Regions from separate parts of the Zhenhengia sp. genome, predicted to be linked through region 1. Evidence: predicted binding sites of a transcription regulator. Region 1 holds the regulator's gene; the other holds the start of a gene.

Region 1 (4,492 bases):
TATCCAACACATCTATGGGAGGAAAAATAATGAGCCAAACATTAAGTTCAGCCAAAATCATGGAAGCCATTGAAAACATGTCATTTGAAGGTAAATACTTAAATCACACTTCTTACGGTAATGGTCATATTAACGATACATACTTAGTAAACTTTCAAAAAGATGGGAAAACAATTCCTTATATCTTACAAAGAATTAATCATCAAATCTTCAAAAATCCAGATGCCCTTATGCAAAACATCATTGGTATCACCTCTTTCCTAAAAGAGAAAATTATGCTTAGAGGTGGTGATATAAACCGTGAGACACTTAATATCATCCCCACAAAACAAGGTAAATCTTACTATCAAGACAGCTTAGGAAACTACTGGAGGAGCTATGTTTTCCTTACTGATACAACTTGTTACGAAATTCTAGCAGATGCTGAGCTTTTCTACCAATGTGGTTATGCCTTTGGACATTTTCAAAACCTACTTGCTGATTATCCAGTTGATACACTTTCTGAAACAATTCCTAACTTCCACAATACACCTGTTCGTTTTCAAGCTTTCGCAGATGCTGTAGAAGCTGACATTTGTGGACGTGCTAAAGATGTACAAAAAGAAATTGCTTTCGTAATGGAAAGAGAGCCTTTAACCCATATACTGGCTAATCAATTAGCAAATGGGAATCTTCCACTTCGCGTGACGCATAATGATACTAAACTGAATAACAGTATGTTTGATAATACAACCCATAGACCTATTTGTATCATTGATTTAGATACTGTCATGCCAGGTTTATCTGTAAATGATTTCGGTGACTCGATCCGCTTTGGTGCTACAACTGGTGCCGAAGATGAGCCAGACCTAACAAAAGTAAACTTTGACCTTAACTTATTTGAAAGTTATACAAAAGGATTCTTAGAAGGCTGCGGTGGCAATCTTACGGAAAGAGAAATTGACATGCTTCCTATAGGTGCAATGACAATGACACTTGAATGTGGTATGAGATTCTTAACAGACTACTTACAAGGTGATACCTACTTCAAAGTGCATAGAGAAGGTCACAACTTAGATCGTTGCAGGACACAATTCAAACTTGTATCGGATATGGAAAAACATCTAGATACCATGAATGAAATCGTTAATAAATATCGTTAGTTTTATCATCTATCTAGAAAACCACTTTCTTAATGTGGAAGCGACAAATTACAAAATACTAGTGGCTTTTTTCACTTAATTTTAGTCTACAATTTAGGTAGTGTGCCAAAAATTAAATTTTCTGAAATATACACTAGTCTTTTTCTTTCTTATAGTGTATAACTAACTTATAAAAGGTGTTCATACCATTCTAGATAAGTATAAGCATCTTCTACTCGCTAAGATGTTATTTGAAAGTTTTAGTTCCCCCTTCTAAAGCTTACTTATTTCTTCTTAGCCAACTGCACTATTTGGTAGTGGCAATCAAATAGTTTACAGGGCACGTCCTATACACTCAATATTTTAAGCTACATTCTACTTCACAAAGAAGTAAGCTTAAAGGCAATGCCTACGGTAAATCCTATGTACAAAGTTTCTACTTCAGACACTTGCAGTGATAAATGCATGAGCATCTCTTTCACCTATAGACCCTGATTAGAAGCACCTGTAACAAGGTAAGTCCTTCCGCTTAGCCCACTGGCTTATATCTTCATACTGAAGCTGAATGTTAACCAGTACCTGAGTGTCCTTGCCACACAATAAAAACCTAGCTTAAGTTTCGCCTATATTGATAAGGGGGAGGCGACTTAAGCTAGGTTTTTTTGCGTAAAAAAAGATTCACCCATCCTTAATTGTTTTCTCTAAGATAGGTGAACCTTTTATTTATATAGGCCTCTAAAAAGGTTTATAATCATTACCATTATCAAGTTCTTCTGCTTCATTAATCTTATAGGCTAAAGTCATTAATGAATGTGACAAGTGCACATTTTCAACATGTACATGTTCTGGTAAAAATAAATCTACAGGTGAGAAGTTCCAAAGCCCTTTCACACCCCATTTTGCTAAGTTCTCAGCCGTCTCTTTAACTCTTGTTTTTGGCATTGTTAAAATGGCAATATCTACTTTATTTGTTTTAACGAAGTCTTCCATTTTATCTATATCCATAACTTCAATGCCTCGCATACTCATACCTATAAGCCTTGGATTAATATCAAATAAACCAATGAGATTAAAGCCACGTTTGCTAAAAGATGGGTAGTTAGCAAGAGCTTGTCCTAAGTTACCTACACCAACAATAATCATTGTATGTGTTTTATCAAGTCCTAGTATTTTTGCAATCTCTTTGTGTAAATATTCTACATTATATCCATAACCTTGCTGCCCGAAACCACCAAAGTTGTTAAGATCCTGTCTAATTTGAGAGGCTGTAACTTTCATTTTCTCGCTAAGTTCTCTAGAAGATATTTTAGTCACTCCGTTGTCTAATAATTCCCCTAAATACCTATAGTATCTTGGCAATCTACGGATTACTGCCATAGAAATCTTTCTCTCTTCAGTCACAGACTTACCTCCTTCTTTTTCTATCTTTTTTAGTATAGCATTTTAGTTTTTTTTTTGTCAATTAACCTTGGCTATTACTCACTTTTATTTTTCTAGTTTTTCTGTTAAGATGAATCTAGATTAATGAGGAGGATAGCTTATGATTGCAAATTGTCATGCTGTATATAAATCTTTTAATGAGCAATCTATCTTAAAAGATATTTCATTTCATATAGAAGACCATGAAAAAGTAGCACTTGTCGGAAATAATGGTGCAGGAAAAACCACACTTTTTCGTATTTTAACAGGAGAACTTGCACCTGATAACGGCGAAGTTTTCTTTGCAAAAGGTATTCGTATCGGCTACCTTGAACAGAATATGCATTTTAATTCAGGCTGTAGCGTCTATGAAGAGCTCCTTCATGTATTTGATGAAGTGATTGCTCTTGAAGAAAAGCTTCATCAAATGGAAGAAGAGATTGCAAAAACACATTCTCTTGCTCTTACACATACTTATGATGAATTACGTAGCACTTTTGAGAATATGCGTGGTTATGAATATAAAAGTCTCGTACGTGGTGTTCTTAAAGGTTTGGGCCTTAAAGAAGAAATTTATACCCAACCTATCACAACCTTATCTGGCGGTCAAAAGACACGTGTAGCACTTGCTAAACTACTTCTAGAAGAACCAGACCTCTTACTTCTAGATGAGCCGACTAACCACCTTGATATTGTAGCTACAGAATGGCTGGAAAACTATTTAAGAAGTTATAAAGGTTCTGTTCTTATTATTTCCCATGACCGCTACTTTTTAGACAGGGTTGTTACAAAAGTCATTCATCTTGAATTTGGCCATGCTATGGTCTATAACGGCGACTATAGCCACTTTGTTATAGAAAGCGAAAAAGTGTATGAGGCTGCTATGAATCAATATGAAAAGCAGCAACAAGAAATCGCTAAGCAAAAAGCGGTTATTGCTAAACTACGTCAGTTTAATCGCGAAAAATCCATCAAGCGCGCTAGAAGTCGTGAAAAGCTATTAGAAAAAATAGAAGTCATGGATCTTCCAATGATTGATGACAAACCTATGAACCTTGTACTGACACCACGTATTACAAGTGGAAATGATGTTTTAACAGTTAAGGAGCTGACTAAGTCCTTTGAAGATGGCGCTCTCTTTAATAATATTACTTTTGATATTAAACGTGGTGAAAAAGTAGCTATTGTTGGCCCAAATGGCGTAGGTAAAACAACACTTTTCCGTATGATTATGGCCCAAAGTGACATTTCTGGTGGTAGCATTACACTAGGTAGCAATGTACACATCGGCTACTACGATCAGGAACACGCTACACTTAATCCAAACTATACGATTATGCAGGAAATTCAGGATGCTTTTCCTGACCTTACAAATACAGCAATTCGTAATATGCTGGCTTCTTTCTTATTCACAGGAGAAGATGTATTTAAACCTATTAGTGCTTTAAGTGGCGGTGAAAAAGGTCGTGTAGCACTTGCTAAAATTATGCTTTCAAAAGCAAATTTCCTTATTCTAGACGAACCAACTAACCACCTTGATATGATGTCAAAAGAAGTACTAGAAAATGCACTTAACCAATATGAAGGTACCATTCTTTACGTATCTCATGACCGCTACTTCATCAATCAAACTGCAACCAAAGTACTTGATATGCAAAAAGACCATATGTCTGTATATTTAGGTGACTATGATTACTATATGGAAAAGAAAAAAGAAATACCCGTATTGTGCACTTCTGGTACTCAACAAAGTACACCAACTTCTTCTAAAGAAGACTGGCAAAAGCAAAAAGAACTTCAAAATCGCATTAAGAAACTCCAAAGTACTTTAACAAGTATAGAAGAAAAAATCGAGCTTGAAGAAGGTAAACTCGCTGAACTGGATGAACAGCTTTGCCTTGAAGAAGTATATACGAACCCCGATGCTTCTCGTGACATTATGAACCAAAAAG
Region 2 (4,492 bases), on a different contig from region 1:
GAACCAGCTTCTGCTCTAAAGCATGCTGTGTACGCACAGTGTTTGATTGTAAGGTCTTTACCATCTAGAATTTGGTCTCTGTACATATTTGTTACAGGAACTTCTGCTGTTGGTACTAAGAAGTAATCTGTACCTTGCACTTTGAAAGCATCTTCTTCAAATTTTGGAAGCTGACCTGTACCTGTCATACTTGCTCTATTTACCATGAATGGAGGGAATACTTCTGTGTAACCATGTTTGTCTACATGCATATCAAGCATGAAGTTCATGATAGCACGCTCAAGTCTAGCACCTAAGCCTTTGTAGAATGTAAAACGAGCCCCTGTTACTTTAGCACCTTTTTCAAAGTCAAGGATATCTAAGCTTTCACCAAGATCCCAGTGTGGTTTAATTTCAAAATCAAACTCTCTTACATCCCCTACTCTTCTAAGTTCCACATTTTCTTCATCGCTTGCACCAACTGGTACTTGTGGGTTTGGAGTATTAGGAAGTGTAAGAAGGATAGTTTGAAGTTTATCATCCACTTCTTTGACTTGTTGGTCAATACCTTTAATTTCTTCTGAAAGCTCTTTCATTTCAGCAAGAACAGCTGTTACATCTTTACCTTCTTTTTTCATCATTGGTACTTGTTTTGATACAACGTTTTGCTTGTTTTTAAGTACTTCTACTTCTGCAAGAAGCTCACGTCTTTTAGTATCAAGTTCTAAGAACCCCTCTAAATCATAGTTACCACTTCTTTTACCTAAAGCTTCTTTTACTTCTTCAAAATTACTACGTAGTCTTTTAATATCTAACATGATTTCACCTCTTTAATAAAATTAACTAGTTATATAAAATAAAAAACGCCCTTTTACCCATATGGATAAAAGGACGATTGTAGACTCGTGGTACCACCTTTATTCATCAGCTTATACTGACCTCTCATTGCTATAAAGGGCAATCCCCTTCTGATTCATCACCAGCAACTCAGAAAGCGGAACACTTCAGTTTGTTTACTAGTTCACACCAACCACTAGCTCTCTTAAAAACAATACATAAAGCTTTTCTTTCGTCATCATTTTTGTAACATTATAAAGTTTGTTATATTATAAGGCATCCATTTTGAAAATGCAACCAGTAATAAGATAAAATATTTTTTATTTAATGTGTATACTTCCTTTTATATCTGTCTATACTATCATTGTACCAAGTGTGAGGTACATCGCTAAATCCCCCCTCAACCTAGATTTCCTCCCCCGAAGTCTAGGTTATTTTTTTGCCTTTTTATACATCTTGCTCAATGATACGTATCACGCGGCATGGATTACCTACTGCAACAGCGTTATCGGGAATATCTTTTGTTACGACGCTGCCTGCACCTATTACTACATTTCTGCCTATATTAACACCTGGGCATATAATGCTTCCCCCACCAATCCAAGTATTATCTCCAATAGTAATAGGATATCCCATCTCAACACCTGCAACACGAGGTGCTGCTTCTACAGGATGTGTTGCCGTATAAATCTGTACGTTTGGTGCAAACATTACATTATCTCCAATAGTCACTGTATTAACATCTAATATCGTACAGTTAAAGTTAGCATAGAAATTTTTTCCTACCTTAATATTATACCCATAATCACAGCGGAAACTCGGCTCCATATAAAGGTCCCCTTCTGTCTGAAGCAGCTCTTTTAATAGCGCTGTAGCTTCCTCTCTCTGATCAGGTTCAAGATTATTAAATTTATGGCAAAGCATTCTAGCACGTTTTCTATCTGCTGTCAGTTCAGCATCTGAAGCATCATATCCTAATCCTTGTAACATTTTCTCTTTTTCTGTCATGTTATAACTCCTTTGAATTATCTTAAGTTTCCTTTCTATTATACTGCTTTTATAAAGTAGATATAATACACTCTTACATAATTCTTCTATTATTTGAAAATAAGCCTTATAATTTTTACGTTATTTTTTTAACAAATTTTATTGACATATATCATATCCCATGTTATTATTATAAATGTAAACAGCATCAAATTCTAATCAACCACTTGATTTATAATAAATCAAGTTATATTTTTCACAATGGTTGTTAAATTTATAACCATCTTTGCCTAATTATTTTAACCACAGTTATAATTAGGCTTACTCTAAAAAATAAACACATTTATTATATGATCCAATTTCAGGGAGGAACTTATCATGGCAGAAAACAAAAAAGAACAAAAAACACCAGTTATCGATGCAAATGTAATGGTAAATGAATTAGTAAAAAAAGCTCAAGTAGCATTAGAACAATTTATGGAGCTTACCCAAGAACAAATTGACGAAATCACAAAAGCAATGGCTCTTGCTGGTTTATCAGCTCAAATGAAACTTGCTAGAATGGCAGTTGAAGAAACTGGACGTGGTATCTTTGAAGATAAAGTTACAAAAAACATTTTCGCTACAGAATATGTTTATCACAGTATAAAATATGATAAAACAGTTGGTATTATTAATGAAAATGAAGATGAAGGTTACATGGAAGTTGCTGAACCTCTTGGTGTTATCGCAGGGGTTACACCTGTTACAAATCCAACTTCAACAACAATGTTCAAATCTATCATCTCTATGAAAACAAGAAATCCAATCATCTTCGGTTTCCACCCATCAGCTCAAAAATGTTCATCAGAAGCTGCTAGAATCGTAAGAGATGCTGCTATTGCAGCTGGTGCTCCTGAAAACTGTATTCAATGGGTTGAATATCCATCAATCGAAGCAACTTCAGCTCTTATGAATCACCCAGGTGTAGCTACAATTCTTGCAACAGGTGGTCCTGGAATGGTTAAAGCTGCTTATTCAGCTGGTAAACCAGCTCTTGGGGTTGGTGCTGGTAACGTACCTGCTTTCATTGAAAAAACAGCTAACCTTGAAAGATCTCTTACAGACCTTATTCTTTCAAAATCATTTGATAATGGTATGATTTGTGCTTCTGAACAAGCTGCTATCATTGAAGCTCCTATTTATGATAAAGCTGTAGCTTACATGAAAAAACATGGCTGCTACTTCGCAACTAAAGAAGAAATCAAAAAAATCGAACCAGTTGTTATCAATCCTGAAAAACAAATGGTTAACCCAGATATCGTAGGTAAATACCCATATGAAATCGCAGCACTTGCTGGTATTACAATTCCAAAAGATACAAAAATCCTTTGCTGTGAAATCGAAGGTGTAGGCGCTGAGTATCCACTTTCAAGAGAAAAACTTTCTCCAGTACTTGCAGTAATTAAAGCTAAAGATGCTGCAGACGGTATTGATAAAGCTGCTCAAATGGTTGAACTTGGTGGTCTTGGTCACTCATCAGTTATCCATTCAACAGATGATGCTATCATTAAAGCATTCTCAGATAGACTTAAAACAGGACGTATCATTGTTAACTCACCTTCAACACACGGTGCAATCGGTGATATCTACAATACAAACATGCCATCTCTTACACTTGGATGTGGTTCATATGGACGTAACTCCACTACATCTAACGTAACAGCAATGAACTTAATTAATAAGAAAAGAGTAGCTATGAGACGTACAAATATGCAATGGTTCAAAATTCCAGAAAAAATCTACTTCGAACAAGGATCAGTACAATACCTTGCAAAAATGCCAGGAATCTCTCGTGCATTAATCGTAACAGACCCAATGATGGTTCAATTAGGTTATGTAGATAAATTAGTATACCAATTAAACAAAAATCCAAACAAAGTAGCTATTGAAGTATTTAGCGATGTTGAGCCAGATCCAGACCTTACAACAGTAAAAAAAGGTGCTGAAATGATGAACTCATTCAAACCAGACGTAATCATCGCACTTGGTGGTGGTTCTGCAATGGATGCTGGTAAAGCTATGTGGTTATTCTATGAACACCCAGAAGCTGACTTCGAAGGAATGGCTCAAAAATTCCTTGATATCAGAAAACGTGTCTACAAATTCCCAACAATGGGTAAATGCTCTAAATTCGTAGCTATCCCAACAACATCAGGTACAGGTTCTGAAGTAACATCATTCGCAGTTATCTCAGATAAATCTAAGAATATGAAATACCCTCTTGCTGACTACGAGCTAACTCCAGACGTTGCAATCATTGATCCAGAGTTCGTTATGACAGTTCCAGCATCAGTAACAGCTGATACAGGTCTTGATGTATTAACACATGCTATCGAAGCTTATGTATCTGTACTTGCTTCAGATTACACAGATGCACTTGCTATGAAAGCTATCCAACTTGTGTTTGAATACTTACCACGTTCATACAAATTCGGTGCTAAAGATCCAGAAGCAAGAGAAAAAATGCACAACGCTTCATGTATCGCAGGTATGGCATTTACAAATGCATTCCTTGGAATCAACCACTCACTTGCACACAAATTAGGTGCTGAGTTCCACATTCCTCATGGTCGTGCAAATGCTATCCTTCTTCCACACGTAATTGAATACAACGGTGAAACAACACCAACTAAATTCATGAGTTTCC

The links. Region 1 encodes Rex, which represses fermentation and respiration genes when NADH is low (regulators of the CRP and FNR family bind a similar motif). Its sites were predicted from a motif close to ATTGTTAANTANTTAACAAT; they were not measured.
Region 2: adhE (bifunctional acetaldehyde-CoA/alcohol dehydrogenase) is a predicted target of Rex. The motif match lies at 2,068-2,087, and genes of this name have one in related genera.

Annotation. Positions count from the first base shown of each region.
Region 1 covers NZ_JBKVCH010000004.1:16,644-21,135, forward strand. The annotation lists gene ACLTBU_RS05765 (nucleotidyltransferase family protein) at 1-30, shown strand, start outside; gene ACLTBU_RS05770 (phosphotransferase enzyme family protein) at 30-1,142, shown strand; gene ACLTBU_RS05775 (redox-sensing transcriptional repressor Rex) at 1,857-2,522, opposite strand; gene ACLTBU_RS05780 (ABC-F family ATP-binding cassette domain-containing protein) at 2,662-4,492, shown strand, end outside.
Region 2 covers NZ_JBKVCH010000012.1:86,741-91,232, forward strand. The annotation lists gene serS (serine--tRNA ligase) at 1-797, opposite strand, end outside; T-box leader at 864-1,064, opposite strand; gene ACLTBU_RS13090 (sugar O-acetyltransferase) at 1,264-1,824, opposite strand; gene adhE (bifunctional acetaldehyde-CoA/alcohol dehydrogenase) at 2,182-4,492, shown strand, end outside.